Regions from separate parts of the Streptomyces sp. NPDC058239 genome, predicted to be linked through region 1. Evidence: predicted binding sites of a transcription regulator. Region 1 holds the regulator's gene; each other region holds the start of a gene.

Region 1 (10,281 bases):
GTGACCGTCACGGTGACCGTCGGCCGGGCGCCGCCACTGCCGCCGCCCCGGGGCGGATTCGCCCCGACGGCCGACGGGGCGGCGTTGCAGTTGCCGAGCACATCTGCTCGGAAGACGGCCTTCCCGCCGGTCCTGGCGGTCAGGTCGCCCCGCACACACCGCTCGTCGAGAGCCTGGGTCACCTTGCCGGTGATCGTGATGTCCTTGCCGCTCCCGGTCTTTCCGGTGCAGTCGACGTCCGCGATCCGACTCGCGGAGGCGGAGGGCGACGCACCCTGGAGCCGGTCCCCGTCGACGTCGGCCGTGCAGTTCAGCCACCGCACATCGACCCCGTTGCGCTCCAGGGCGCTGGTGCCGGTCAGGTCGGTGGTCACAGCGATGGATGTGGAGTTCAGGCTGCCCGTCGGCTCACAGGCCACGACACCTGCGACCGCCGCGCCCGCGAGTGCGGACGCGGCCAGAAAACGACGGGTTCTTCCCTGACCCCATGCCCTTGATGTCCCCATACGAGCAGCTTCCCACCGTTCCCCCACGACGCGGTAGACGGCTTGCGGCCAGAACGGGGCGGCTCCGGCGCACCGGCGGGGGCTTACGACCAGCGGCCGGTGCGCCCCAGCAGCAGTGCCGTCGCCGCCGTGCCCGCCGTCGAGGTGCGCAGAACGGACGTTCCGAGCCGGCAGGTACGGGCGCCCGCCGCGGCGAAGTCCGCCAGTTCGTCCGGCGACACACCGCCCTCGGGACCGACGACCAGCACGATCTCGCCCTGGGTGGGGAGCTGGACGGTGGCCAGCGGCTCACTGTCGTGGCCCCGGTCCTCGTGCAGGACGGCGGCGAAGTCCGCCGCGACCAGAAGTGCGGCAACCTGTTTGGTCGTCAGTGCGTCCGCCACCTCGGGGAATCGCACCCGGCGCGACTGCTTGCCCGCTTCCCGGGCGGTGTTGCGCCATTTCGCGAGGGACTTGAGGCCGCGGTCGCCCTTCCACTGCGTGATGCAGCGCGACGCCTGCCAGGGCACGATCGCGTCGACACCGGTCTCCGTCATCGTCTCGACGGCGACCTCGCCGCGGTCCCCCTTGGGCAGGGCCTGGACCACGGTGATACGGGGTTCGGGCCAAGGCTCCTCATGAACCGTCGCCAGGCCGGCGACCACGAGCCGGTCCTTGCCCTCGGCGGCTCTGACGACGCCTTCCGTCCAACGGCCGTGGCCGTCCGTCAGCACGACGTCCTCACCGGCGTGCAGCCGCTTCACCGATACGGCATGTCGACCCTCGGGTCCTTCCAGGACGAACTCCGGCCCATCGGGGACCTGTTCGACGACGAAGACCGGTGCGGTCACTGCGTACTCCCTGCGCTCACTGCCGCCCGCGCGGCGTCCAGTTCTTCGGCGAGCAGTCCGATCAGCCGGCCGGCGGGCAGCTCGCGTGCCATCCGGTGCCCCTGCCCCGCCCACAGTGCCATGCCCTGGGCGTCCCCGGCCTTTGCCGCCGCCGTGCGCAGGCCGGCCGTCAGATAGTGGACCTGTGGGTAGGCGGCGGGGGCGTACGGGCCGTGCTCGCGCATGAAGCGGTTGACCAGGCCGCGGGCCGGGCGGCCGGAGAACGCCCGGGTCAGGGCGGTCCGTACGAACAGCGGGTTGGTCAGTGCCTGCTTGTGCAGCAGATTCGCCCCGGACTCGGGGCAGACGAGGAACGCCGTGCCGAGCTGCGCCGCCTCCGCGCCCGCGGCGAGCACCGCGGCGATCTGGGACCCGCGCATCAGCCCGCCCGCGGCGATGATCGGCACCTGTACGGTCTCGCGGACCTGGGACACCAGGGAGAGCAGTCCGATCCCGGTGCCGTCGGCCTGCGGGTCGTCTCGGTGGGTGGACTGGTGGCCGCCCGCCTCCATGCCCTGGACACAGACCGCGTCGGCCCCCGCCCACTGGGCGGCCTGGGCCTCCTCGGGCGTGGTGACCGTCACGACGGTGTACGTGCCGACGCCGGCGAACGCGTCGAGGGTGTCGCGTGTCGGGCAGCCGAAGGTGAACGAGACTGCCGGGACCGGGTCCTCCAGGAGGATGGCCAGCTTGGCCTCGTAGCCGTCGTCGCCGCCGCTGGCGTCCGGGTCGCCGAGCGGGGTCTCGTACCAGGCGGCCTCACCGGCCAGCTGGTGCCGGTACACCTCGACGGCGCTCGGGTCGGCGAGACCCGGCTGCGGCATGAAGAGATTGACGCCGAAGGGCTGAGCGGTCAGCCCGCGCAGCTGTTTGATCTCGTTGTACATGCCGTCCGCCGTCTTGTACCCGGCGGCGAGGAAGCCCAGCCCGCCCGCTTCGGCGACGGCCGCGACGAGCTGCGGACAGGACGCACCACCCGCCATCGGGGCCTGCACGACCGGATACCGGCAGAGATCGGTCAACACGGATGACATGACCGCATCGTGTCATGTCATCCGTGCCTCGGCGTGCGCGGCCTGCGGTCCATTTTGTCCTCAAACGCCGGACGGGCTCGGCAGGCGAGCCCGTCCGGCGGCAGGGAACGGTGTGCGGGGGCCGTCAGCGCCCGTTGAAGGCATCCTTCAGCCGGGAGAACAGCCCCTGCTGCCCGGGCTGGAACTGGCCGGTCGGCCGCTCCTCGCCGCGCATCTTCGCCAGGTCCCGCAGCAGTCGCTCCTGCTCCGGGTCCAGCTTCGCCGGGGTCAAGACCTCGACGTGCACGATCAGATCGCCACGCCCGCCGCCCCGCAGATGCGTGATCCCGCGGCCGTGCAGCGGGACCGACTGGCCGGACTGGGTGCCGGGCCGGATGTCGACCTCCTCCAGGCCGTCGAGCGTCTCCAGCGGCACCTTGGTGCCGAGCGCGCCCGCCGTCATGGGGATGGTGACCGTGCAGTGCAGATCGTCGCCACGGCGCTGGAACACCGAGTGCGGCAGCTCATGGATCTCCACGTACAGATCCCCGGCCGGGCCGCCGCCGGGGCCGACCTCGCCCTCGCCCGCGAGCTGGATGCGGGTGCCGTTGTCGACACCTGCGGGGATCTTCACGGTGAGCGTGCGCCTCGACCGGATGCGGCCGTCACCGGCGCACTCCGGGCACGGGGTCGGCACGACCGTACCGAAGCCCTGGCACTGCGGGCAGGGCCGCGAGGTCATGACCTGGCCCAGGAAGGACCGGGTGACCTGCGAGACCTCGCCACGGCCGCGGCACATGTCACAGGTCTGGGCGGAGGTGCCGGGTGCGGCGCCCTCGCCGTTGCAGGTCGTACAGACGACGGCCGTATCGACCTGGATGTCCTTGGTGGTGCCGAACGCGGCCTCGGCGAGATCGATCTCCAGCCGGATCATCGCGTCCTGGCCGCGCCGGGTGCGCGAACGGGGTCCGCGCTGCGACGACGTACCGAAGAACGCGTCCATGATGTCGGAGAAGTTGCCGAAGCCACCCTGTCCGAATCCACCCGCGCCACCGCCGCCGGAGGCGGACAGCGGATCGCCGCCGAGGTCGTAGACCTGCTTCTTCTGCGGGTCCGACAGCACCTCGTAGGCGGCGTTGATCTCCTTGAACCGCTCCTGGGTCTTCGGATCGGGGTTCACATCCGGATGCAGCTCACGAGCGAGCCGACGGAATGCCTTCTTGATCTCGTCCTGAGATGCGTCGCGGCGCACGCCGAGTACGGCGTAGTAGTCCGTGGCCACTTACGACTCCGCCAGGATCTGTCCGACGTAACGTGCCACTGCGCGTACCGCTCCCATCGTTCCGGGGTAGTCCATGCGGGTCGGTCCGACCACGCCGAGTTTGGCGACTGCCTCGTCGCCCGAACCGTAGCCGACCGCGACGACGGACGTGGAGTTGAGCCCCTCGTGGGCGTTCTCGTGCCCGATCCGTACGGTCATGCCCGAGTCCTTGGCCTCGCCGAGCAGCTTCAGCAGCACGACCTGCTCCTCCAATGCCTCCAGCACCGGCCGGATCATCACAGGGAAGTCGTGCCCGAAGCGGGTGAGGTTGGAGGTGCCGCCGATCATCAGCCGCTCCTCCGTCTCCTCGACGAGGGTTTCGAGCAGGGTGGAGAGCACGGTGGACACGGTTCCCCGGTCCTCGCTCTCGAAGGAATCCGGCAGATCCTGCACCAGCTGCGGGACATCCGCGAAACGGCGTCCGACGACCCGGCTGTTGAGCCGGGCCCGCAGATCGGCGAGAGAGGTCTCACCGAACGGAGCGGGGCAGTCGATCATGCGCTGCTCGACCCGGCCGGTGTCCGTGATCAGCACGAGCATCAGCCGGGCGGCTGCCAGTGACAGCAACTCCACATGCCGAACCGTCGACCGGGTCAGCGAGGGGTACTGCACGATGGCGACCTGCCGGGTCAGCTGCGCGAGCAGCCGTACGGTGCGGCCCACGACATCGTCGAGGTCGACCGCGCCGTCGAGGAAATTGTGAATGGCACGACGTTCCGGCGACGAGAGGGGCTTGACGCCCGCAAGCTTGTCGACGAAGAGCCGGTAGCCCTTGTCCGTCGGGATGCGTCCCGCACTGGTGTGGGGCTGGGCGATGAAGCCCTCGTCCTCCAGCACCGCCATGTCGTTGCGGACGGTGGCCGGGGAGACCCCCAGCTTGTGCCGCTCCGTGAGCGCCTTGGAGCCCACGGGCTCCTCGGTGCCGACATAGTCCTGGACGATGGCGCGCAGCACTTCGAGTCTGCGTTCGCTGAGCATCGCGCACACCTCCAGCTGTGTTTCCTCGGTGGTTCTCGGGCCGTTCCTGCTTCATTCCCAGGAATCCCCCTGGCACTCTGTCCTCACGAGTGCCAGCAATCCCCCGGCCAGTGTACGGCGGCCGAGTGGGGGCCTAGCAAGGGCGACCGGTCACGCTACCGCGAGACCGCGCAGGTCGTTGCCGATAGCGTCGCGGTATGGACGCCTCTTGGGAAGAGTTCGGCTGGGAGCGACTGGGTCACGGTGTGGGCCGACGGCGCCTGACCGGATGGGATGCGACAGTCGCACTGGTGGTCGGAGCGGATGGAGTGCTGCTCTACGACACCGGATCAACACTCCGCGAAGGTGAGGAAATCCGGGCCCAGGCACAGGCCCTGCTCGGCCGGAAGGTGACGCATATCGCACTCAGCCACCCCCATTTCGACCATGTACTGGGCACTGCCGCGTTCTCCGGCACCCAGGTGTACGGAGCGGCCGGCATGGCCGGGCTGATGAAGCTCGGGGCGGACGATCTGCACGCCTCCGCGGTGCGCCACGGAGTGTCCGAAAACGATGCGTCCGAGGCCGTCGATGCGCTGGTGGCGCCGCACCATGAAGTACGCGGCGAGTGGACGCTCGATCTGGGCGGCGGCCGTCAGGTGCTGCTGGCGAATGTGGGCCCCGCCCACAGCAGCCACGATCTGGCGGTGCTCGTCCCCGGCTCCCCCGCGGTGGTGCTCTGCGGCGACCTGGTCGAGGAGTCCGGCGAACCGCAGGCGGGACGGGACGCCGTCCCGGGCCGCTGGCCGGCCGCGCTGGACCGGCTGCTGGCGCTGGGCGGCGAGGACGCGGTGTACGTTCCGGGGCACGGAGCGGTGGTGGACGCGGCGTTCGTCAGGGACCAGCGTGACCAACTGGCCGTCCTCTTCGGCGTGTCGTGACGTGTTGTCGTCTTATCGTCATCCGATGCGCAGCTACCAGCCGGACCTGACCCCGCCGTGGAAGAAGTCCGCCCCCGTTCCCGAGGTCCCCGCCGATCCCGATCTGGTCGTGGAGGAGGTCTCCACGGGATTCTGCGGTGCGGTGATCCGCTGCGAGAAGACGGCCCAGGGTCCGACGGTGACCCTGGAGGACCGCTTCGGCAAGCACCGGGTGTTCCCGATGGAGCCGCGCGGCTTCCTGCTGGAGGGCCGGGTGGTCACGCTCGTGCGCCCGTCGGCGGCCGGTCCCGTACGCCCCACGCGTACGGCATCGGGTTCGGTCGCAGTCCCCGGGGCGCGCGCCCGGGTCGCGCGGGCGGGCCGGATCTATGTGGAGGGGCGCCACGACGCGGAGCTGGTCGAGCGGGTCTGGGGCGACGACCTGCGGATCGAGGGCGTGGTCGTCGAATACCTCGAGGGCATCGACGACCTCCCGGCCATCGTGCGCGAGTTCTCCCCCGGCCCGGACGCCAGGCTGGGCGTTCTGGTCGACCACCTGGTCCCGGGCTCCAAGGAGTCCCGGATCGCCTCCCAGGTCTCGGACGCGAACGTGCTGGTGGTCGGCCACCCCTACATCGACGTGTGGGAGGCGGTGAAACCGTCGTCCGTGGGCATCGCCGCCTGGCCGGTGGTGCCGCGCGGCCAGGACTGGAAGACGGGCGTGTGCCGCGCTCTGGGCTGGCCGGAGAACACGGGCGCGGCCTGGCAGCGAATCCTGTCCACGGTGCGCTCGTACCGGGATCTGGAACCGGCCCTGCTGGGCTCCGTGGAGCACCTGATCGACTTCGTGACGGCGCCGCCTCAATAGCCCCCTTCGCCGGCCCCCAAGCCTCTCCGGCGCCCCTCCGGCGTCCGGGGAGCGGGGGAAGCGGGGGATCCGGGGCGGAGCCCCGGTTACGGGAAGGAGCGGGCAGGGGAACAGGTCCGCCGCGGGCGCACCCGAGCCCCGTCCGGCCCCGCCCCCTCAGTCCACCAGATCCCGCACCACCGCATCCGCCAGCAACCGCCCCCGCAACGTGAGCACCGCCCGCCCCTCGCCATACGGCACCCGCTCCAGCAGCCCGTCCTCCACCGCCCGCCCCGCCGCGGCCAGCCCCGCCGGTGCCAGCAGCGACAACGGACACCCGTCCGCGAGCCGCAGCTCCAGCAGGATCCGCTCGACCCGCCGGTCCTCGGCGGAGAGGATCTCGCGCCCGGCCCCCGGCGACCGCCCCTCGGCCAGAGCCTGCGCGTACGCCCCCGGATGCTTCACGTTCCACCAGCGCACCCCGCCGACATGGCTGTGCGCCCCGGGGCCGGCGCCCCACCAGTCGGCTCCGCGCCAGTACAGCTCGTTGTGCAGGCACCGGCCCTCGGGCGTGCGGGCCCAGTTCGACACCTCGTACCAGGAGAAGCCCGCCGCGGCCATCGCCTCGTCCGCGATCAGATACCGGTCCGCATGGGCGTCGTCATCGGTCATCGGGATCTCACCGCGCCGGATCCGCCGGGCCAGCTGCGTCCCCTCCTCGACGATCAGCGCGTACGCGGACACATGGTCCGGCCCCGCGCCGATCGCCGCGTCCAGCGAGGCCCGCCAGTCGTCGTCGGACTCCCCGGGCGTGCCGTAGATCAGATCGAGGTTGACGTGCTCGAAGCCCGCCTCCCGCGCCTCGGCGACGCACGCCTCGGGCCGCCCCGGCGTATGCGTACGGTCCAGGATCTTCAGCACATGCTGCCGCGCGCTCTGCATCCCGAACGAGATCCGGTTGAAGCCGCCCTCCCGCAGCTCGGCCAGATACGCCGGATCGACGGATTCCGGGTTGGCCTCGGTGGTGATCTCGGCATCGTCGGCGAGCCCGAACTCGTCGCGGATCGCCCCCAGCATCCGTACCAGGTCTCCGGCGGCCAGCAGGGTCGGTGTGCCGCCGCCGACGAAGACCGTACGGACCGGACGCGGATCGTCACCGAGGACCTTGCGGGCCTGGCGGACCTCGCCGATCAGATGGGCCGCGTAGTTGTCCCGGGAGGCCAGCGCACCGCCGGAGCCGCGCAGCTCGGTGGCGGTGTAGGTGTTGAAGTCGCAGTAGCCGCAGCGGGTCGCGCAGTAGGGCACATGCAGGTAGAAGCCGAGCGGCCGGCCGGCGGCGCCTTCCAGGGCATGGCGGGGCAGCGCCCCGTCGTCGGGTACGGGTTCACCATCGGGCAGTACGGAAGGCATACCGCCCATTGTCACTCGCCGCCGGGGACCTCCGAGCCATGTTCATGATCACGAAGGGTCACGCACCACGGTCCGCACCGCGGCACCCGGGCCGCAGCAAGAGCCCCCGGCCGCCCCGCCGCGCCCTCACCCCGCCTGCAGCACCAGCAGCGCCAGATCGTCGTCGGGCGGCCGCTCGGCGAATTCGTGCACGGCTCGCTTGATCCGGTCCGCGATCCCGTCCGCCGACAGCCCGGCACAGTCGGCCAGCGCCCGGGCCAGACCGTCCCCGTCGTCGAACATCAGCGTCCCGGTGCGCCGCTCCGTCACACCGTCCGTGACGCACAGCAGGCTGTCGCCGGGCGCCAGCTCGAAGCTCTGGCTCTCGTACGCGACGTCGTCGAAGATTCCGAGCAGCATCTGCGGCTCGGCGGCCGGGCGCACCTCGCCGTCGGGGCGCAGCAGCAATGGCAGCGGGTGGCCGGCGCTGGCGAGGGTGCAGCGCACGCCGCCGCCGGGCAGCGGCACGAGTTCCCCGTACAGCAGGGAGAGAAAGCGGGACTGCCCGGTGTCCGCCGTCTGCTGGCCGCCCGCCGCGGCCACCATGAGCGCGGCCGCCTCGGCAGCCTCCATCGCATCGTCGAGGAGCAGCCGGTTGAGCCGGTCCAGCACTTCGCCGACACCGAAACCCTCACGGGCCAGCAGCCGCAGCCAGGGCCGGGCGAGGCCGGTGACGACGGCGGCTTCGGGGCCGCTGCCCTGTACATCGCCGAGGACGAAGCACCAGCGGTCGCCGGGGCACGGGAAGATGTCGTAGAAGTCGCCGCCGACGACGCCGTCGTCGCTGGGTTCGTACACCAGTGAGCTGGTGACGCCGGGTATGTCGGCGACCTTGCTGGGCAGCAGCGCGCGCTGCAGGATGCGGCTGATGGTGGCCTGCCGGGTGTATGCGCGGGCGGCTCCGACGGCGAGGCCGACACGGCGTACGAAGTCCTCGATCAGGGCGGTCACTTCGTCGGGAACACGTGCCGTGCCCTCCCGGCCGAGGAGTACGGCGCCGAGTGTCCGGCCGCCCGATGTGATCCGGTAGGCGAGAGCGGATCCGGCATGCCCGTCGGATTCCCCGCCGTCCTCCTCGCCGCCGGGCCACGGCATGGAGACGGGCCCGGTGCCCACCCGCTCGGGCAGCCGGATCGGGTCCTGCTCCAGCACCGTACGCAGCTGCCCGGTCTCGGCCTCGTCCCGGTGCCAGGCGCTGGCGAGCCGGGGGACGGCCGCGGGGCCGCCGTTCTCGGGCTCCAGCCAGATCGCGCACCAGTCGGCGAGTCTGGGCACCAGTAACTGTCCGGCGAGGGCCGCGACGATGTCCTCGTCGAGCTGGCCTGCGAGCAGGTCCGAGGCCTCGGCGAGGAACGAGAGCGCGCCGCGGCCGGCCCAGTCCGCGTCGTCGCGCAGGGCCCGCCGTGCGGTGGGGGCGAGCAGTTCGGCCGCCCGCAGCCCCTGCTGGAATCCGGACTCGGCCGACGGTTCGGGGAACGGGTTCCAGTCGTCGACGGGAAGCCGGGCCCAGACGGTCTTGAGGCCGGTGCGGTAGGTGATGCCCCAGCGCTCGGCGAGGGTGCCGACGAGCTGGAGCCCGCGACCGTACTCGGCGGGCTCCTCGGGGCCGGTGGGGGCATCGCCCTCCGCCTTGTCCGCTGCGTCCGTCGCGCTGCCGGCCTCCGGGCGTTCGCTGCGTACGGCACGGGCCGGGTGGTGGTCGGAGACCTCCAGCACCAGGGCCGCGGCCTCGTCCTCGGCGGCCTCCTCGAGCCGGCAGAGCAGCTCGACATTGGTCCCGGCGTGCACGACCGCGTTGGTGACCAGCTCGCTGACGACGACCGCCGCATCATCGGCCAGACGTTCGCTGAAGCCCACGGCCGCCGGCAGTCCCAGCCCGGTCCACTCGGTGAGCGCTGCCCGGACGAACCGGCGGGCGGCGGAGGGCGCGAGGAGGTTTCCGGGCAGGGACGTACGGGCGACCGGCCGCGCATCCGCATGGCCGACGGTGATACCGGGACGCTGAACGATGTCCCGCTGCAAGGGAATAGGCCCCACGGTGCAGCTCCTGACCTGTTCTCGCTCTGTCTGTCTGTTCTCGTTCTGTTCTCGCTGGGCGCCGCTGACGACACCGACAGAGTGACAGATGGACCATGCTCATAAGCAACGAGTTGCCGAAGTGAGCAGAGAAAGTGAGCAGAGAAAAACGGAAGCAGCCGCACCGTGCGGCCGGTTGGCGAGGAAGCGTATTACGCCTCGCGGGTTCCCGCGTACATGTCGTCGATGAGGGCCTTGTACTCACGCTCGACGACCGGCCGCTTCAGCTTGAGACTGGGCGTCAGCTCGCCGTGCTCGATGTCGAGATCGCGGGGCAGCAGCCGGAACTTCTTGATGGTCTGCCAGCGCTGCAGCCCCTCGTT
Region 2 (10,281 bases), on a different contig from region 1:
GGATACGCGTCCGTCTCGCCCTGACCGGCCGCCTCGCGCAGCGCCGCGTACGCGATCGCCATGAACCAGGAGGTGCCGCACCCGGTGACGGCGACCCGCTCACCCGGCCGCGGCAGCCCGTCGAACACCGCCCCCGCCTCTGCGGCACGCCGCCAGCAGTCGGGCTGGGTGGCAATTTCTGATGCGGTACGGGACATGCTGGACGGCTCCTTGCGGCGTGGAACGGTAACGATGCGGGCGGTGCGGTACAGCAGCGGAGTAAAGGTCCGGACCATGAACGGCCTTGCGCCGAAACCTACTTAGCAGTCGGCGCAGGTCAAGGGCAATGGCCTCGGGCGTCAACCGGACACGGGTCCGGGTACGTTGCCAAAGCGATACACCGGTGGTGTAGACCTTCGACGATCGCTCGGGGGAGGATCGCAGCTCATCCGGAGGCCCCCACGAGGACGTGGCCGGCGCGGATGACGCAAATGGACGAGGACGGACTGGGCTGTGCGGCGGCGTTACTTGGGACTGACGGCGGCTGTGGTCGCACTGGGATTGACGGCAACGTTGTCGGGATGCGGCGGCAGCGACAGCGGATCGGGGGATGTCACCCTCAAGCTCGTCGCGGCGGACTACGGCAACAGCGCGGCCAACAGCTCCAAGAAGTACTGGGCCGGGCTCGTGAAGGGCTTCGAGGCGTCCCATCCCGGCATCAAGGTCGATGTCAGCGTCTATTCGTGGAAGGACGTCGACCGCGAGGTCGCCGAGATGGTGAAGAAGGGTCAGGCCCCCGACATCGCCCAGATCGGCGCGTACGCCGACTACGCCAAGGCCGGCAAGCTCTACCGGACCGACGAGATGCTGAGCATCCCCACCCAGGCCAACTTCCTGCCGCGCCTCGCCGACGCGGGCAGCGTGGACCAGAACCAGTACGGACTGCCGTTCGTCGCCAGCACCCGACTGCTCTTCTACAACAAGAAGTCCTTCGCACAGGCGGGCCTCGATGCCCCGCAGACCTGGGACGACATACGCAACGACTCGGCGGTGCTCAAGCAGCGCGGTGTGACGTACCCGATCGCGCTGCCGCTCGGTCCGGAGGAGTCCCAGGCCGAGACCATGATGTGGCTGCTCAGCGGGGGCGGCGGCTACATCGACGACGTCGGCTCGTACGAGATCGACTCGGCCGAGAACGTCAAGACGTTCGACTGGCTGAAGACGAACCTGGTCGACAAGGGCCTCGTGGGCCCCGTCGCCCCCGGCAAGCTCGACCGGGGCAAGGCGTTCGACGCGTTCACGCGCGGCGAGGTCGGCATGCTGAACGGGCACCCGACGCTGATGCAGGAGGCCGAGAAGAAGGGCGTCTCCGTCGGCATGGTGCCGTTGCCCGGCATCGGCGGCCCCACGGAGGGGTCGATGGGCGTCGCCGACTGGATCATGGGCTTCAAGCAGCGCGGCCACCGTGTGGAGACGGGCAAGTTCTTCGACTACGTGTTCACCGACAAGAACGTCATCGACTTCGCCGACGAGTACGGCCTGCTGCCGGTCACCGACAGCGCTTCCGCGGCGATGGAGTCCGATCCCAAGTACAAGCCGCTGTGGAAGTTCCTGGCCGCGCTGCCGAACTCGGAGTTCTACCCGTTCGGCAAGACGTCCTGGGCGCGTGCCAGCGAGTCGATCAAGGAGAACATCGGCGACGCGGTCGCGCCGAACGCGAGCCCCGAGAACGTGCTGGGGAAGATCGCACAGGACGCGAGGGCGGCGGAGGACGCGGAGTAACGGGCGGCGGCTCTCCGTCCGGGCGATATGTTGGCTGATATGAGCGCCCCCCCGAATGGCCCCGACGACACGGACGGCCCCGTCGGCCTCTCCGCCAGGGACCGTGCCGTGCTCGCCGTCGAACGGCAGTCGTGGGCCGGGCCCGGGGCGAAGGAGCGCGCGATCCGCGAACAGCTCGGCATCTCGCCCACGCGCTACTACCAGCTGCTGAACGCGCTTCTCGACGACCGCCGCGCGCTGGAGGAGGACCCGGTGACGGTGAACCGCCTGCGCCGGGTCCGCGACGCGAAACGGGGGCGTCGCTGACCGGCACCCGCTCGGCGGGAGACGGTGATCATGACGCCGCCCGTATGCCACGTCGCCCATGGCTGTGCCCGGCGGTACGCCTATAGGCTCGGCCCCATGGGCAGCAATCCGCACGTACCCGTGCCGAGCGAGATCCCGTCCGAGCTCCCGACCCCCACCACCCCACCCGGCCGAGAAGCCCTGGCCGCGATCCTCGCGCGCCCGGACCGTGCCGTCGTCGCGCTCGATTTCGACGGGACCCTCGCCGACATCGTCCCGGACCCGGAACAGGCCCGCGCCCACCCCGGCGCCGTCGACGCGCTCGTCGCGCTCGCCCCGAAAGTGGCCTCCATCGCCGTGATCACCGGCCGCCCGGCCGGCGTCGCGGTCCGGCACGGCGGCTTCGCCGGAGTACCGGGACTCGACCATCTCGTCGTCCTCGGCCACTACGGAGCCGAACGCTGGGACGCCGTCTCCGGCACCGTCCACGCCCCCGCCCCGCACCCCGGCGTGGCTGCGGTCCGCGCCGAACTCCCGGGCGTGCTCGACCGGTTCGATTCGTGGCACGGAACCTGGATCGAGGAGAAGGGCCAGGCGCTCGCCGTCCACACCCGCCGCGCCGTCGACCCGCAGGCCGCGTTCGAGGTCCTGCGCGGCCCCCTCGGCGAGCTCGCCGCCCGGCACGGGCTGATCGTCGAACCGGGTCGCCTGGTCCTGGAATTGCGCCCGCCGGGCACGGACAAGGGCGTGGCGCTCACGCAGTACGTAGGGGAATTGGACGCCGAGTCCGTTCTGTACGCGGGTGACGACCTGGGTGACCTAGCGGCGTACGCCGCCGTGGAGAAGCTCCGCACCGAGGGCCCCGACGGCATCCCGGGACTGCTGGTCTGCAGCGGCAGCGCGGAGGTGCCCGAACTGGCCGAGCGGGCCGATCTGCTGCTGAACGGCCCGGGAGCCGTCGTCGGCTTCCTGGCAGCCCTGGCGCGACAGCTCTAGCCCGCGCCGGCTCACTCCCGCCGCAGCGCGTCCAGCTGGTCCAGGAACCACTGCTGCGGCGGCAGCGCCACCGCCGCCGCGGCCAGCCGCTCCGTGCGCGCGGCCCGTTCGTCGTCCGCCATCGTCAGAGCCTCGTGCAGCGCCGCCGCCGTCGCGGACACGTCGTACGGGTTCACCACGACCGCGTCGCTGCCCAGCTCCTCGTACGCCCCCGCCTCCCGCGACAGCACCAGCGCGCAGCCGTGGTCGGAGACGACCGGGATCTCCTTGGCGACCAGGTTCATGCCGTCGCGGATCGGGTTGACGAGCGCCACGTCGGCCAGCCGGTACGCGGCGAGCGAGCGGGCGAAGTCGTCCTTGACGTGGAGCACGACCGGCGTCCACCCCGCCGTGCCGTACACGGCGTTGATCTCGTCGGCGACCCGCTGCACCTCGGCCGTGTAGTCGCGGTACACCGCCAGGTCCTGCCGAGAGGGGTATGCGAAGGCGACATGGACGACGCGCTCACGCCATTGCGGCCGCTCTTCCAGGAGCGCGCGGTACGCGAGCAGGCCGCGCACGATGTTCTTGGACAGTTCCGTCCGGTCCACTCGTACGATCGTCCTCCGCCCCGGGCCGACCTGCTCCCGCAGCGCCGCCATCCGCTCGTCCACGTCCGCCTCGTGCGCGCGTGCGCGCAGGAAGTCCGCGTCCGCGCCGAGCCCGTGCACCCCGATCCTGGTCCGGCCGGTGCCGCCCAGGATCTCCGTACAGCAGCCGATGAACGCATCCGCCCAGCGCCGGGTCAGGAAGGCCGCCCGGTCCGCGCCCAGGATGCCGTGCAGCAGCTGCTCGGCGATGTCGTCGGGGAGCAGACGGAAGTAGTCGACGGGCGCCCACGGGGTGTGCGAGAAGTGGCCGATCCGCAGGTCGGGGCGGAGTTCGCGGAGCATGCCGGGCACCAGCGCCAGGTGGTAGTCCTGCACCAGCACCGCCGCACCCCGGCCCGCCTCCTCGGCGAGCGCCTCGGCGAAGGCCCGGTTGTACGTCTCGAACGACGCCCACTGCCGCCGGAACTCCGCGTCGAAGACCGGCTCCAGCGGCGTCTGGTACAGCATGTGGTGGACGAACCAGAGCACCGAGTTCGCAATGCCGTTGTACGCGTCCGCGTGGACGGCCGCGTCGATGTCGAGCATCCGTACGCCCTGCTCACCGACCCCGCGCCGGACCGCCTCCCGGTCCCCGTCACCGAGCGCGGCGCACACCCACAGTTTGTCCTTGACGGCGCTCAGCCCGGAGACGAGCCCGCCGCCGCCGCGCTTCGCGTCGAGTGATCCGTCCGTGGCGAGGGTGTACGACACCGGGCCGCGGTTGGACGCAACGAGGACTTGGGCAGCGGGCTGGGCTTCGTGCTCGGAGACCATGTTGCGGAATCTAGCCCGATCACGAACCGCCCAAACGTGCGAAGTCAGGCCGCCCGGCGCGAAACGTACTCCTCGATCTCGCGCATCGGGGGCCGCTCCTCGGTGTCCACCGCATGGGTGTGCGGTACGAAGCCGTCCTCGCCACGCTCGAACTGGGTGAGCGAAGGCCGTACCAAGTGACCGCGGGACAGCCGGAGTTGAGCTGTCCGGTAGATCGTCGCCGCCATCCGCCCGAGCGCCTGCCCGTCCTGGTGGCGGTGTTTGCGCACCCCTACGTCGACCTGGGCCAGCGCGTCCAGACCCACCGTGTGCAGCGCATCGACCAGGAGGCCCAGTTCCACTCCGTAGCCGACGGGGAAGGGCAGCCGTTCGAGCAGGGAGCGGCGCACGGCGTACTCCCCGCCCAGCGGCTGAACGAAACCGGCCAGCTGCGGCCAGTGCAGATTGAGCAGCGGACGGGCCACCAGTTCGGTGACGCGACCGCCCTGACCTGCGGTGTCACCGAGGGGGCGGTCGTACATCGCCTTCACGAACTGCACGTTCGGGTCGGTCAGCAGCGGGCCGACGATGCCGGAGACGAAGTCCGCCGAGAAGTCCTTCAGGTCGGCGTCGATGAAGCAGACGATGTCACCGCCGGTCACCAGGAGCGACCGCCACAGCACCTCGCCCTTGCCGGGCACGGCGGGTATCCGGGGGAGTATCTCGTCCCGGTGCACCACCCGGGCGCCGGCCTCCCGGGCCACCTTCGCGGTGGCGTCCGTGGAACCGGAATCGATCACCACGAGTTCGTCGACCAGCTGGACCTTCTCCATCAGCTCGCGCCGGATGGTCGCAACGATCCGGCCGACCGTCGCCTCCTCGTTCAGCGCGGGCAGTACGACGCTCACGCTCCCGCGGCGCGGGTCCCTGGCCTTGGCGGCCAGGACGCGGTCCAGCGGGCGGTCGGCGGCCGACCAGGAACGCCTGGCCAGCCAGCGTTCGACCTCTTCCAGCACGGTCGATACTCCCTGTATGTGATCCATCTCGCGGTTCGGACGACTATCTCAACTGTCCGGTGCTTCGGTTACAGTCTTGAACAACGCGGATGGCCGTCGCATGTCGGGGTCAGTCCGCCAATAAATGCCTGGATCGATGATCCAGTGCCACAGCGCTCATCCAGAGGGACTGAGGGAACGGCCCGTTGAAGTCCCGGCAACCCTCCCGCCGACCGCGAGGTCACGGTGGGGAAGGTGCCAATTCCGTCTTGTGGCGAAATGCGTCGCAAGGAAGATGAGGAGAAAGGGCCTCCGCCATCATGGCCGTGCAGACTGTTGCAGCAAGCACCAATTCTTCCGCCGAAGCTGTCGACCTCGGACCCGCCGCGGCGCTTTCCTGCCGCGAGTGCGGCGAGCGTTTCGAGCTCGGCCCCATTTTCGCCTGCGCGTCCTGTTTCGGGCCGCTCGAAGTGGCGTACGACCTGCCGAGCGGCTCCCCCGACGAGCTGAAGAAGCGCATCGAGGCCGGACCCGACAACATCTGGCGTTACGCGCCGCTGCTGCCGGTCCCCGCCGATGTCGCGGACAAGCCCAACATCAACCCCGGTTTCACCAAGCTGGTCAAGGCCGACAACCTCGCCCGCGAGCTGGGCGTCACCGGCGGCCTGTACGTCAAGGACGACTCCGGAAACCCGACGCACTCCTTCAAGGACCGCGTCGTCGCCATCGCCGTCGAGGCCGCCCGCGCCTTCGGTTTCACCACCCTCTCCTGCTCCTCCACCGGCAACCTCGCCGGTGCGGTGGGCGCCGCCGCCGCCCGCGCCGGCTTCCGCTCCTGCGTGTTCATCCCGCACGACCTGGAGCAGGGCAAGGTCGTCATGGCCGCGGTGTACGGCGGCGAGCTGGTCGGCATCGAGGGCAACTACGACGACGTCAACCGCTTCTGCTCGGAACTCATCGGCGACCCGCTCGGCGAGGGCTGGGGCTTCGTCAACGTCAACCTGCGCCCGTACTACGGCGAGGGCTCCAAGACCCTGGCGTACGAGATCTGCGAGCAGCTCGGCTGGCAGCTGCCCGACCAGATCGTCATCCCGATCGCCTCCGGATCGCAGCTCACGAAGATCGACAAGGGTCTGCAGGAGCTGATCAAGCTCGGTCTCGTCGAGGACAAGCCGTACAAGATCTTCGGCGCCCAGGCCGAGGGCTGCTCCCCGGTCTCCACCGCCTTCAAGGCCGGTCACGACGTCGTGCGGCCCCAGAAGCCGAACACCATCGCCAAGTCCCTGGCGATCGGCAACCCGGCCGACGGCCCGTACGTCCTGGACATCGCCCGCCGCACCGGCGGCGCGGTCGAGGATGTCGACGACGAGCAGGTCGTCGACGCGATCAAGCTGCTGGCGCGCACCGAGGGCATCTTCGCGGAGACGGCAGGCGGGGTGACGGTCGGCGTGACGAAGAAGCTCATCGAGGCCGGTCTGCTCGACCCGGCGCTGACCACCGTCGTCCTCAACACCGGTGACGGCCTCAAGACGCTGGACGCGGTGGCCGCCACCTCGCAGGCGACCGCGACGATCCGCCCGAGCCTGGACGCGTTCCGCGCCGCCGGCCTCGCCGCCAGCTGACCACCCGAGACCGAAGAAAGGCACCCCTCATGAGCGTCAAGGTCCGCATCCCCACCATCCTTCGCACCTACACGGGCGGCCAGGCCGAGGTCCCGGCCGAGGGCTCGACCCTCTCCCAGGTCATCGAGTCCCTGGAGCAGAACCACCCGGGCATCGCCGCCCGCGTCCTGGACGACCAGGGCAAGCTGCGCCGCTTCGTGAACGTGTACGTCAACGACGACGACGTGCGCTTCGAGGGCGGCCTGGAGACGGCGACGCCGGACGGCGCGGGCATCTCGATCATCCCGGCAGTCGCAGGCGGCTGCTGACCGTCCGTCCGACTTCACAGCGTTATCTGTATTGCCCCCTCCGCGAGAGAAGCGGAGGGGGCAATTCTGCATGGTTGAGCGCGGTACAGTGTGGGAAGTCCCCCCAGCTGCCCGTGCCGCCCGCATATGAGAATGCGCCCGGCCGCGACAAGAAGCAGCCAAAGTGTTGGATCTCCTTGCGCCATAAGTCGCCTTTGCCTGGCCCGACTTGCCCTGGAATCTTATGAATTCCTCATATTAGGGCGTTCGGTGCTGCCCAGAATTCTCGTCCGATTGACCTGTTGCAGAGGGCAGTTGGGCAGATACATTCGGCCGCGGTCGACGCGTTCCGGCGCACGCACCCTCTCCTGTCGGGGGGTGAGTTCTGACCCGGGTCCGCGAAGTGCGGTCCTGTGCAAGGGCCAGTAATAGGGGAGTTAGGCATGGCTCAGGGCACCGTCAAGTGGTTCAACGCGGAGAAGGGGTACGGCTTCATCGCGGTCGACGGTGGTGCGGATGTTTTCGTCCACTACAGCGCGATCCAGATGGACGGGTACCGCACCCTCGAAGAGGGTCAGCGAGTTGAATTCGAGATCTCGCAGGGCCAGAAGGGGCCGCAGGCGGACATGGTCAAGCTCGCCGTCGGCTGAGCTCGACGCGGTCGGCCAACGACACTACTCACGCACGGAGGGCCCGTACCCCTGGGGTACGGGCCCTCCGTGCGCTTGCGTCCGCGGCCGCCCGTGAGCGGCTGTCGTCGAGCTTGGCCCTCCCGCCGTCCGACCGCCGCCCCTCAGCGAGCCTTCTTCGAAGGCGCTTGCACTCCAGGGGGTCGAGTGCTAATCATTGGCGTTAGCACTCTCCAGGTGAGAGTGACAGAACTTGGACCGGGCCGGTGAGGCCCGCAGGTCCGGTGGGGCAAGGAACCACCGGACACGCAGGCCGTCCGTCGCGGGCGCCACTCGGTCCGGAGAAATCCACCCCTGTCCGGGAGGACCACTTCACATGGCCAAGATCATCGCGTTCGACGAGGAGGCCCGGCGCGGTCTCGAGCGCGGCATGAACCAGCTCGCCGACGCCGTCAAGGTCACCCTTGGCCCCAAGGGTCGCAACGTCGTCCTTGAGAAGAAGTGGGGCGCCCCCACGATCACCAACGATGGTGTTTCCATCGCCAAGGAGATCGAGCTGGAGGACCCGTACGAGAAGATCGGTGCGGAGCTGGTCAAGGAGGTCGCCAAGAAGACGGACGACGTCGCCGGCGACGGTACGACCACCGCCACCGTTCTCGCCCAGGCTCTCGTCCGCGAGGGCCTGCGCAACGTCGCCGCGGGTGCCAACCCGATGGCCCTCAAGCGGGGCATCGAGAAGGCCGTCGAGGCCGTCTCCGCCGCCCTCCTGGAGCAGGCCAAGGACGTGGAGACCAAGGAGCAGATCGCTTCGACCGCCTCCATCTCCGCCGCCGACACCCAGATCGGCGAGCTCATCGCCGAGGCCATGGACAAGGTCGGCAAGGAAGGCGTCATCACCGTCGAGGAGTCCCAGACCTTCGGTCTGGAGCTGGAGCTCACCGAGGGTATGCGCTTCGACAAGGGCTACATCTCGGCGTACTTCGCCACCGACATGGAGCGCATGGAGTCGTCCCTCGACGACCCGTACATCCTGATCGTCAACTCCAAGGTCAGCAACGTGAAGGACCTCCTTCCGCTGCTGGAGAAGGTCATGCAGTCCGGCAAGCCGCTGCTGATCATCGCCGAGGACGTCGAGGGCGAGGCCCTGTCGACCCTGGTCGTCAACAAGATCCGTGGCACCTTCAAGTCCGTCGCCGTCAAGGCCCCGGGCTTCGGTGACCGCCGCAAGGCCATGCTCGGCGACATCGCCATCCTCACCGGTGGCACCGTCATCTCCGAGGAGGTCGGCCTCAAGCTGGAGAACGCCGGTCTCGACCTGCTCGGCCGTGCCCGCAAGGTCGTCATCACCAAGGACGAGACCACGATCGTCGACGGTGCCGGTGACAGCGACCAGGTTCAGGGTCGCGTCAACCAGATCCGTGCCGAGATCGAGAACTCCGACTCGGACTACGACCGCGAGAAGCTCCAGGAGCGCCTCGCGAAGCTGGCCGGCGGCGTGGCCGTCATCAAGGCCGGTGCCGCGACCGAGGTCGAGCTCAAGGAGCGCAAGCACCGCATCGAGGACGCGGTGCGCAACGCCAAGGCCGCCGTCGAGGAGGGCATCGTCGCCGGTGGTGGCGTGGCTCTGCTCCAGGCCTCGGCCGTCTTCGAGAAGCTGGAGCTCTCGGGTGACGAGGCGACCGGCGCCAACGCCGTCAAGCTGGCGCTGGAGGCTCCGCTCAAGCAGATCGCCGTCAACGGTGGTCTCGAGGGTGGCGTCGTCGTCGAGAAGGTGCGCAACCTGCCGATCGGTCACGGTCTGAACGCCGCGACCGGCGAGTACGTCGACATGATCGCCGAGGGCATTCTCGACCCGGCGAAGGTCACGCGCTCCGCCCTGCAGAACGCCGCGTCCATCGCCGCGCTGTTCCTCACCACCGAGGCCGTCATCGCCGACAAGCCGGAGAAGGCCTCTGCGGCTGCTCCGGGCGGCATGCCGGGCGGTGACATGGACTTCTGATCCTGACGGATCGGTAGTTCCTGTACAGCTTTGCCGCATCGGCCCCCGGGACCAGCTGGTCCCGGGGGCCGATGTCGTTTCTGTACGGGGTGGGGCGGTGGGCGCGCCCACGATGCCCGCCGGAGCACCGTGGGCGCGCGATACCCCGCGCGACGGGACCGCGGAACTACGGAAGCCGGTCGAGGAGCCAGGTGCAGAGCTCCTCCGTCACAAGGGTGTGCCCCTCGTTGCGGGACGCGAGCTTGAACTCGTCGAGCCCGCCGGCATTCGGCGGGAGCGCGGAGATGTCCTTGTACAGCTCCTCGTCCGTGTCCGGATCGCCCAC
Region 3 (10,281 bases), on a different contig from region 1:
TTCTCGGCGGGCGTCGTAGCGGGCTCGCTCGTCGCCACCCGTACGGTCGCGGCGCTCGGCACCCGGCGGCTGTTGGCAGTGGGCGGTGGTCTTGCCGCGGTCGGTCTCGCCGGGTTCGCGGCGACGGCGCGGGCGGACGGCAGCTTCCTGTACTCGATCCTCGGCCCGTCCCTGGTCTGCAGCTTCGGCATCGGGATGTGCTTCGTGCCGCTCGGCACCGCGGCCACGACCGACGTCGCGTCCGACGAGACGGGGATGGCCTCCGGACTGCTGAACAGCGCCCGCCAGGTCGGCGGCTCGCTGGGGCTCGCGGTCCTGGTCACCGTCGCCGCCCAGGTCACCGGCGGCGGGGGGCGGCCGGCCGATCTGGCGGCGGGGTACGCGGCGGCGTTCTGGGTCTGCGCGGGGCTGCTCGCGGCGGCGGCGCTGGCGGCCCTGGTGCTGCTCCCGGCACTGGAACGGACTCCTCCGGTGGCCGCCCCGGTGGCCGCTCCGGAAGATTCTCAGAAGAATTCCGGTGGAGCTGTCGATCCGGCCGTCTCCCGTTCGACGCAAGGGTGAGAGGCGGGGAAAGACCCCGCCCCTCCGATCGAGGAGTCACCATGCCCCGCTTCATGTCGCTGATCCGCATCGATGAGCAGAACCTCCCCTCCGAGAATCCGGGCCCCGAGTTCGAGAAGCGCATGGGTGCCCTGTTCGAGGAGATCACCAAGGCCGGGGTCATGCTGGAGACGGCCGGGCTCACCCCGACCGCCCAGGGCACGAGGGTCACCTGGTCCGGCGGCAAGCTCAGCTGTACCGACGGTCCCTTCACGGAGACCAAGGAGGTCGTCGGCGGCTACGCCATCCTCCAGGCCAAGGACAAGGCCGAGGCCCTGGAATGGACCAAGCGGTTCCTGCAGATCCACCCGGCGAACTGGACCGTCACCTCCGAGGTCCGCCAGATCGACGAGGCCACGGGCCTCTGACCGGTCGCGCTTGCCGCTTCCCGGCACGGCTGCTCTGATGAGTGACCGTGACGGCAGCAAGCGCGAGGACGGCGGTCGAAGCGGTCTTCAGGATCGAGTCCGCGCGGATCATCGCAGGTGTCACCCGCATCGTGCGGGACGTGGGCATCGCCGAGGAACTCGCGCAGGACGCCCTGGTGGCCGCGCTGGAACAGTGGCCGGAGTCAGGTGTCCCGGACCTGCCGGGCGCCTGGCTCATGGCCACCGCCAGACACCGCGCGATCGATCTCGTACGCCGCAAGGAAACGTACGCGCGCAAGCTGGCCGAGGTCGGGCGGGCCCTGGAGGACGTGCCGCCGCCCGAACCCGCCGAAGCGGACGACATCGACGACGACCTGCTCCGGCTGATCTTCACTGCCTGCCATCCGGTGCTCTCCACCGCGGCCCGGATCGCCCTCACCCTGCGGCTGCTCGGCGGGCTCACCACCGATGAGATCGCCCGCGCGTTCCTGGCCCCCGAACCGACCGTCGCCCAGCGCATCGTCCGGGCGAAACGGACCCTGGGCCGGGAGGGCGTCCCCTTCGAGGTGCCCTACGGACCCGAGCGCGCCGTCCGCCTCGATTCCGTGCTCGAAGTCATCTACCTGATCTTCAACGAGGGGTATGCGGCGACCGCGGGCGATGACTGGCTGCGCCCGGCGCTGTGCGAGGACGCGCTGCGGCTGGCCCGGGTGCTCGCGGGCCTGATGGAGCAGGAGCCCGAGGTCCACGGCCTGGTCGCGCTGCTGGAACTCCAGGCCTCGCGCACCGCCGCCAGGACCGGGCCGGACGGCGCGCCGGTGCTGCTCGCCGACCAGAACCGGGCCCGCTGGGACCACCTGCTGATCCGGCGCGGTGTCGCGGCCCTGGAGCGGGCCGTGGCCGCGAGGGAGGAGGGCGCCGGTCTCGGCCCGTACGCCGTGCAGGCCGCGATCGCCGCGTGCCATGCCCGGGCGGTGACGTACGAGGACACGGACTGGACGACCATCGCCGCCCTCTACGACCGCCTCGCCGTGATCGCACCCTCCCCGGTCGTCGGGCTCAACCGGGCCGTGGCGGTCTCGATGGCACAGGGCCCGGCGGCCGGCCTCGCCCTGGTCGACGAGCTGGCCGACGACCCGGCGCTCAAGGACTATCACCTGCTGCCCAGCGTCCGCGGCGATCTGCTGGCCAGGACGGGCCGTACGGACGAGGCGCGGGCGGAGTTCGTACGGGCGGCCGGACTGACCCGGAATGAACGGGAACGCGCAATGCTCCTGGACCGCGCGGCACTTCAGGACCGCGACGGCCGATGAGTTCCGGGCGCCGGACCGGTCCACCCTGCACAGGCTTCGGCACCATCCGACTCCGCACCGTCCGACAGGAGCAGACCATGCAGAAGATCAAGACCTTCCTGTGGTTCGACAACCAGGCCGAGGAAGCCGCGAATCACTACATCTCCGTCTTCGGCGGCGACTCGGAGGTGCTGAACACGACGTACTACAACGAGGCGGCGCCGGGCGAGACGGGCAAGGTCATGACCGTCGACTTCCTCCTGGCCGGCCAGGAGTACATCGCGCTCAACGGCGGTCCCCGGTTCCCCTTCACCGAGGCGATCTCGCTGTCCGTGGACTGTGCCTCGCAGGAAGAGGTGGACACCCTGTGGTCCAGGCTCACCGAGGGCGGCGAGGAGGGGCGGTGCGGCTGGCTCAAGGACAAGTACGGCCTGTCCTGGCAGCTCGTTCCGCAGGGGATGAACGAGGCGCTGTCCGACCCGGACCCGGCGAAGGCCGAGCGGGCGATGAAGGCGATGCTCGGCATGACGAAGCTGGACATCGAGGCGCTGCGCAACGCCTGAAACCCGCCCCCGGCACAGGCCGCTCAGGGCGCGGCGACGCCCATCGAGTCGGCGCCCAGCGGCCTCGGCGCGCCCTTCTCGTAGAACACTTCGAGGTCGACGATCGTGAACCCCGCGGCCGTCAGCATCTCGGCGATCGGCCGGGTCAGACGGCACCCGGCGAAGAGCCGCCGCTCCAGCGGATCGAGGCGGCGCTGCCAGCGGCGTACGTTCTCGTCCTCCTCCGGCGCCAGCCCGTGCTCCAGGAAGTGCAGGGTCGCGCCGGGCTTGAGGACCCGCCGCACCTCGTGCAGCGCCGCATCGGCGTCGGGGATGGTGCACAGCGTCCACGTGGACAGGGCGCCGTCGAAGGTGTCGTCCTCGAACGGCAGGTACCGGCTGTCCAGACAGGCGCGCCGCACCGGGGTGTGCCCCGCGTCGATACGGTCACGGGCCAGCTTCCAGCCGAGATCGGACGGCTCGACCGCGGCCACGTCGGTGACGGCATTCGGGTAGAACGGAATGTTGTGCCCGGAACCGAACCCGATCTCGATGATCTCGCCGTACAGGCCCTCGCAGACCCGTCGCCGCAGCGGCTCGGCCGACTTCATTCCGCCGACGGCATCGGCGATCCGGGGCACGATCCGCTCGACATAGAACCCCATCGCGAACCTCCGTATGTCCCTTTCCAGCATGGCACTCCGGCGGGCCCGATGCACTGTGCCCCCCGCAGGGGGTAGGGGGGCCGGTCGGTAGGGTCGGGCCCATGTTTCGCCGTGCACAACTGCCGCCGCCCCCACCGCCCGTGGAGATACGTACCTGGCCCGACCGTGAGGCGCTGCTCGCCGACCGGGCCGTGCTGCTCGGGGAGTTGGTGAAGATGCATGTCTCACCGGGGCGGCTGGTGGCGCTGTGGCTGTGGGGAGCGCTCTGTGCGGTGGGCTGGTCGCTGGTGGGCGCGGCGCTCATCACGCTGGAGGAGACGTACGACCCCTTCAGCGCCTTGCTCGGTGTGATCCTCGCCGGCATGGGCGTCTGCTGCATGGTGCCCGCGATCGTCCTCGTCGTCATCGGTCTGCGCCGCGACCTCGACGTCCGCCGGCTGCTCGCCGCCTGGGGCGAGTTGGACCGCGATCCGGTGCGCGACGCGCGGTTGCGGATGCCGGGCGTCAGCCTCGTCTGGCTGCTGATGTCCTTCGCGCTGTGCGCACTCGGGCTGTACGCGTGCATCGCCGTCCCGGCGACCGATGAGGCGGCCCGGGACAGTTTCGGGCTGGTCTCCCTGGTCGTGGGACTCGGGATGACCGGCTGGATCGTCGGGCTGATCGGCATCACCAAGGCGTTCGCCCACCGCCGTTGGGTGCTGCGGGTACTGATCGGAGCGCCCGCTCCGGAGCCGCTGTTCTCCGTCGGGGGCGGCGCGCACCGCTGACTCCGGACCTATCCTGACCGGATACATGAGTCACGCAGGGGGGAGTGCCGCATGGAGTGGTACTGGTGGGTGCTCATCATCTTCTGGACGGGCGGCTTCGGATGGGCCGTCGACAACGTCCGTACCGCGCTGCGCAACCGGCACACCCGCAAGCTGGAGTTGCTGGAGGCGACCAAGCAGGAGCGGCTGGCCGCCGAAGCGGCCCACAAGCCACCGGAGCCGGTCTGCGGCTGCACGCACCATCTCGCCAAGCACGACAAGCAGGGCAAGTGCCATGAGCGGGTCGAGGTGCCGACCGCCTGGGACGAGTCCAAGAAGCCGGTCCGCTTCGAGTCGGGGCAGTGCAACTGCCAGCAGTACGTGGGTCCTCAGCCGCTCTCGCAGGTGTACGCCGAGGACCTGACCGACCTGGCCTGATGGCCGCCCCCGTCGGTCAGGCGGGTCCGGTCACCGGGTGGCCGATCAGCATCGTGGGGGCTCCGGCCACCCGGGTCAGGAAGACCGTCGCGGCGTTCGGCCCCTGAAGCTTCATCCTGCGGCGCAGCTCCTCCGGTTCGACGGCCGAGCCGCGCTTCTTCACCGTCAGGACGCCGACCTTCCGCTCCCGCAGCAGCGCCTTGAGCTTCTTCATGTTGAACGGCAGCCGGTCGGTGATCTCGTACCCGGCGGTGTACGGGGAGTCGTACGGCTGGTCGCTCGTGACGTATGCGATGGTCTCGTCGATCAGTCGGCCGCCCGACCGCGCCACGATGTCGGCGACCAGATGGGCGCGGATGACGGCGCCGTCCGGCTCGTACAGATAGCGGCCGACCGGGCCGACGGGCGGGGCGGGCAGTGGGGCGCCGGACCACAGGGTGGCGCGGGCCGGAAGCACGGTGGCGCGGTAGGAACCGGCCGCGAAGCCCTCGCCGAACCAGAGCACCGCCTCCTTCACGTCACCGCCGTCCGAGATCCACTCGGCCTCCGCCTGCGCAGGGATCGCCTCGTGCGGGATGCCGGGGGCGATCTTCAGCGCGGCACGGGGCGCCTTGAGCGCGGCGCCGGTCGCCCAGGAGAGCGGCGGCGAGTACGCCTCGGGGTCGAAGATCCTGCCCCTGCCGCCACGCCGGGCCGGGTCGACGAAGACCGCGTCGTAGGGCGAGGTGTCGATCTCGGTGACATCGGCGCACCGCACCTCGATCAGACCGTCCAGGCCGAGCGCGGCGGCGTTGGCACGGGCCACCTCGGCGGTGAGCGGGTCGCGGTCCACCGCGAGGACGGAGATACCCGCCCGTGCGAGCGCGATCGCGTCGCCGCCGATCCCGCAGCAGAGATCGGCGACGCTCCGCACCCCGCCCGCCGCCGCGAACCGCTGTGCGCGATGGGTGGCCACCGACGTACGTGTCGCCTGCTCGACGCCGTTCGGTGTGAAGAACATCCGGTACGCGTCCTCGGCACCGAATTTCGCCACTGCCCGCTGCCGCAGCCGCGCCTGCCCCAGCGCTGCCGAGACCAGCGAGGCGGGGTGGGTGCGGCGCAGCCGGGTGGCGGTGGCGAGCTCCTGGGCGGGGTCGTACGACCGCAGCCCGTCCAGGAGCGCCGCGCCCTCGGGGGTGCGCAGGGCCATGAAAGCGGCGAGGGGGCCGGACGGGTCGGGGGCGTCGGACCGGTCGTCGGCGTCGGACGGGTCGTTCGGGGCGAAGGCGTTCACCCGCCCCATTGTGAGCCAGCCGGGTTGACCGGAGGGCCCGGTGGCGGTGTCGGGCCGGGGCGCCCCTCACGTGCTGGCAGTATGCGACGCCATGCAACTTGTACGACAAAAGGAAAAATTAACCATGAAAAGGAGCGGATCGGGCATCCCTGAACCGGGGGGCGGGCGGGGCCCCGGCAGGCATCGGCCGGCCTGTGCGGTCCTGGCCGCACTCCTGCTCGCCGCGGTCTGCTCCGGCTGCGCCTCCTCCGGCGACGGCGACGAGCACCGGGCCCTGCCTGCCGCCGGACCGCCGGGCGTTCCCGGGCTGGGGGCGGGCCCCGGACAGCGGGCCGGCCAGGGCGGCGCACCCGCCGGGCCCCGTGAGAACGCGAGGTTCGGCCCGGCCGTGCGGGCGGCCCTCGCCAAGAAGTGGGGGCTGGACAGGCCGCCGCTGATCGCACCCCTGCCGCCTGCCGTGAAGCCGCACATCACCACCCGCGAGGGGTTCGAGGTCAACGGCGGCGACGACTCGCTGCCCCCGGTCTTCACCAGCGTCCCGACCAAGGACCGGGTCGTCTTCCTGACGATGGACGACGGTGCCGAGAAGGATCCCGAACTGCTGCAGATGATGGACGAGTTGGACATCCCGTACAGCGCGTTTCTCAGCGACTACCTGGTGCGCGACAGCTATGGGTACTTCCTGGAGATGCAGCGGCTGGGTGTCGGCCTCAACAACCACACGCTCAACCACCGTTACCTGCCCGGACTCTCGTACAGCGAGCAGAAGAGCGAGATCTGCGACCAGCAGGCCATCATCGAGAAGCACTACGGGCAGCGGCCCACTCTCTTCCGTCCGCCGTACGGCAACTACAACGGGGACACGCTCCGCATCGCGAAGTCCTGCGGCATCAAGGCCGTACCGCTCTGGAACGCGGAGGCGTTCCCGGACCACATGGAGTGGCGCGAGGTGGACCAGGACCTGCACCCCGGAGACATCATCCTCACGCACTTCCGGGGCCGGAAGGACTGGGGCGGCAGCATGGCCGACCTGGTCCGGGCGGTCATGAAGACCATCACGGACAAGGGGTACGCCGTGGCCCGGCTGGAGGACTACGTATGAGAAGGGTGCATCGGCTGCTCGCCGGACTGCTGACAGCCGGTGCGCTGCTGGCCGCCACCGCCGGGTGCGCACAGTCGGTGGACCCGATCGAACGGCTGGGCCGCAAGGCCGCACAGAAGGTGATCCACCCGAAACCGGCCCCCGCGGCGGGCCCGCCGGCGCGTCCGCACGGCGATCACGGGGCGCCGGGGTCGCCGGTCGTCGTCGCATGCCATCAGCTGAAGGAGTCCAGGCACTCGCGGTTGTCGCCACCACCGCTGAGGCACCGGTCGCCGGGCCGCCCGGGATCGTACGAAGGAGCGGAGGCCGGCGCCGGGTGCGAGCGGCGGTAGTCCTCGTGCCCGATCAGTGCCGCCACCACGCACAGCAGGAGCGCGGCCAGGATCTGGACCGCGCCCGCCCAGGGCCGGTTCGCGCGGATCAGCACCACGGCGAGCAGGCAGATCGCCGCGGCGATCCCGCCGAGGACGAGGACGGGCGTCCAGTACATCGGCGGCGGCCTCGTCGGCTCCCGACCGTCGGGGTCCCACCGCGCGAGGATCAGGTAATAGAGGACGCCCGCACAGATCAGCCCCTCCAGGACCACCAGCAGCAGACCCAGCAGCACATCGAGGCAGCCGTTCACCGGGCGCGAGGAGTCCTGCGCGGCCGAGGGGCGATGCGGGAGCGGGTTCGACGGCTGGTACGGAGGTTCGAGCATGAACCCACAGTCGTGCGGAACGGTGCGGTCCGTCCCTGCGTTGTCCCTATGTTGTCCGGACCTTTGCATTGTCCGGGCGGCCGCATGCGATCTGCGCCCCGTCGCACCGTGCGCGAGCGGGGCCCACATGACGCCACGACTGGCTGAATTGGCACTCCGCTTGACCGAGTGCTAATCCCGGTCATAGTCTCGGTGCTGGCACTCACCACTGGAGAGTGCCAGCAGTACTGTGCGACTGGCAGGTCCGGCACCCGCGACGACGGATCCACCTGGTCGCCACTCAAAGACTCTTAACCCCGTGAGATCTCCGAAGGGGGAGACCGGATCGTGTCGACCGTTAGCTCCAAGGTTGCGATCAAGCCGCTCGAGGACCGCATTGTGGTCCAGCCGCTCGACGCCGAGCAGACCACGGCCTCCGGCCTGGTCATTCCGGACACCGCCAAGGAGAAGCCCCAGGAGGGCGTCGTCCTGGCCGTGGGCCCGGGCCGCTTCGAGAACGGCGAGCGCCTTCCGCTCGACGTCAAGACCGGCGACGTCGTGCTGTACAGCAAGTACGGCGGCACCGAGGTGAAGTACAACGGCGAGGAGTACCTCGTCCTCTCGGCTCGCGACGTGCTCGCGATCATCGAGAAGTAATTCACCCACGTTTGCTTCTGTTCTGCGCCCCTGGCCCCCTGCGAAATAACCAGCCGGGTGGTCGGGGGCGCAGTTCGTTTGAGAGGAAAGCTCAGCTCCCATGGCGAAGATTCTGAAGTTCGACGAGGACGCCCGTCGCGCCCTTGAGCGCGGCGTCAACAAGCTTGCCGACACGGTCAAGGTGACGATCGGCCCCAAGGGCCGCAACGTCGTCATCGACAAGAAGTTCGGCGCTCCCACCATCACCAACGACGGTGTCACCATCGCGCGCGAGGTCGAGCTCGACGACCCGTACGAGAACCTCGGTGCCCAGCTGGTGAAGGAGGTGGCGACCAAGACCAACGACGTGGCGGGTGACGGTACGACCACCGCCACCGTGCTGGCCCAGGCGCTCGTCCGCGAGGGTCTGCGCAACGTCGCCGCGGGTGCTTCCCCGGCCGCCCTGAAGAAGGGCATCGACGCCGCGGTCAAGGCCGTGTCCGAGGAGCTCCTCGCGACCGCCCGCCCGATCGACGACAAGTCCGACATCGCCGCCGTGGCCGCGCTCTCCGCGCAGGACCCGCAGGTCGGCGAGCTCATCGCGGACGCGATGGACAAGGTCGGCAAGGACGGTGTCATCACCGTCGAGGAGTCCAACACCTTCGGTCTGGACCTCGACTTCACCGAGGGCATGGCCTTCGACAAGGGCTACCTGTCCCCGTACATGGTGACCGACCAGGAGCGTATGGAGGCCGTCCTCGACGACCCGTACATCCTGATCCACCAGGGCAAGATCGGCTCGATCCAGGAGCTGCTCCCGCTGCTGGAGAAGGTCATCCAGGCCGGTGGCTCCAAGCCGCTGCTGATCATCGCCGAGGACGTCGAGGGCGAGGCGCTGTCGACCCTGGTCGTCAACAAGATCCGTGGCACCTTCAACGCCGTCGCGGTGAAGGCCCCGGGCTTCGGTGACCGCCGCAAGGCCATGCTCGGCGACATCGCCACCCTCACCGGTGCGACCGTCATCGCCGAGGAGGTCGGCCTCAAGCTCGACCAGGCCGGTCTGGACGTGCTGGGCACCGCCCGCCGCGTCACCGTCTCCAAGGACGACACGACGATCGTGGACGGCGGCGGCGAGCCCGGCGACGTCAAGGGCCGGGTCAACCAGATCAAGGCCGAGATCGACGCCACGGACTCCGACTGGGACCGCGAGAAGCTCCAGGAGCGCCTCGCGAAGCTGGCCGGCGGCGTGTGCGTGATCCGTGTCGGTGCCGCCACCGAGGTGGAGCTCAAGGAGAAGAAGCACCGTCTGGAGGACGCCATCTCCGCGACCCGCGCCGCGGTCGAGGAGGGCATCGTCTCCGGTGGTGGCTCCGCTCTGGTCCACGCCGTCAAGGTTCTTGAGGGCAACCTCGGCAAGACCGGCGACGAGGCCACCGGTGTCGCGGTCGTGCGCCGCGCCGCCGTCGAGCCGCTGCGCTGGATCGCCGAGAACGCCGGCCTCGAGGGTTACGTCATCACCTCGAAGGTCTCCGAGCTCGACAAGGGCCAGGGCTTCAACGCCGCGACCGGCGAGTACGGCGACCTGGTGAAGGCCGGCGTCATCGACCCGGTCAAGGTCACCCGCTCCGCGCTGGAGAACGCCGCGTCCATCGCGTCGCTGCTGCTCACGACCGAGACGCTGGTCGTCGAGAAGCCGGCCGAGGAAGAGGCCGAGGCCGGTCACGGCGGCCACGGCCACTCGCACTAGCGTGTAGCTCTGCTCAGCCACTGCGGCCCGGTACCCCGTTGCGGGGTACCGGGCCTCGGTACGTGCTGCCGAATCGAGCCCGCCGAGGCAGTCTCCCATGCCCTCAAGGCCATGGGGAGATCTCAAGGCCATGGCGGGATCGAGGGCATCTTTCGGCTTGTCCGGCGGCCCCGGACCGGGGTCCGGGGCGGAG

Evidence for each region. The regulator HrcA, encoded in region 1, represses chaperone genes, less so after heat shock. The targets are predictions, from matches to a motif close to TTNGCACTCNGNNNNNCNGAGTGCNAA.
Region 2: groL (chaperonin GroEL) is a predicted target of HrcA. The motif match lies at 8,145-8,171, and genes of this name have one in related genera.
Region 3: groES (co-chaperone GroES) is a predicted target of HrcA. The motif match lies at 7,875-7,901, and genes of this name have one in related genera.

Annotation. Positions count from the first base shown of each region.
Region 1 covers NZ_JBHVWS010000026.1:81,540-91,820, reverse strand. The annotation lists gene ACFVYE_RS25965 (hypothetical protein) at 1-506, opposite strand, end outside; gene ACFVYE_RS25960 (16S rRNA (uracil(1498)-N(3))-methyltransferase) at 590-1,336, opposite strand; gene ACFVYE_RS25955 (nitronate monooxygenase) at 1,333-2,409, opposite strand; gene dnaJ (molecular chaperone DnaJ) at 2,534-3,670, opposite strand; gene hrcA (heat-inducible transcriptional repressor HrcA) at 3,671-4,687, opposite strand; gene ACFVYE_RS25940 (MBL fold metallo-hydrolase) at 4,885-5,607, shown strand; gene ACFVYE_RS25935 (DUF3097 domain-containing protein) at 5,633-6,454, shown strand; gene hemW (radical SAM family heme chaperone HemW) at 6,611-7,852, opposite strand; gene ACFVYE_RS25925 (SpoIIE family protein phosphatase) at 7,970-9,904, opposite strand; gene ACFVYE_RS25920 (AMP-dependent synthetase/ligase) at 10,111-10,281, opposite strand, start outside.
Region 2 covers NZ_JBHVWS010000064.1:28,201-38,481, reverse strand. The annotation lists gene ACFVYE_RS40600 (SIS domain-containing protein) at 1-197, opposite strand, end outside; gene ACFVYE_RS40595 (extracellular solute-binding protein) at 508-1,761, shown strand; gene ACFVYE_RS40590 (DUF3263 domain-containing protein) at 1,801-2,067, shown strand; gene otsB (trehalose-phosphatase) at 2,164-3,042, shown strand; gene ACFVYE_RS40580 (trehalose-6-phosphate synthase) at 3,054-4,445, opposite strand; gene ACFVYE_RS40575 (glucosyl-3-phosphoglycerate synthase) at 4,490-5,440, opposite strand; SAM riboswitch class I at 5,594-5,721, shown strand; gene thrC (threonine synthase) at 5,740-7,041, shown strand; gene ACFVYE_RS40565 (MoaD/ThiS family protein) at 7,071-7,349, shown strand; gene ACFVYE_RS40560 (cold-shock protein) at 7,772-7,978, shown strand; gene groL (chaperonin GroEL) at 8,334-9,956, shown strand; gene ACFVYE_RS40550 (esterase/lipase family protein) at 10,123-10,281, opposite strand, start outside.
Region 3 covers NZ_JBHVWS010000031.1:33,881-44,161, forward strand. The annotation lists gene ACFVYE_RS28340 (MFS transporter) at 1-561, shown strand, start outside; gene ACFVYE_RS28345 (YciI family protein) at 603-968, shown strand; gene ACFVYE_RS28350 (RNA polymerase sigma factor) at 1,010-2,281, shown strand; gene ACFVYE_RS28355 (VOC family protein) at 2,359-2,823, shown strand; gene ACFVYE_RS28360 (class I SAM-dependent methyltransferase) at 2,847-3,467, opposite strand; gene ACFVYE_RS28365 (hypothetical protein) at 3,569-4,234, shown strand; gene ACFVYE_RS28370 (hypothetical protein) at 4,286-4,651, shown strand; gene ACFVYE_RS28375 (methyltransferase domain-containing protein) at 4,668-5,933, opposite strand; gene ACFVYE_RS28380 (polysaccharide deacetylase family protein) at 6,016-7,026, shown strand; gene ACFVYE_RS28385 (DUF6234 family protein) at 7,241-7,726, opposite strand; gene groES (co-chaperone GroES) at 8,054-8,362, shown strand; gene groL (chaperonin GroEL) at 8,463-10,088, shown strand.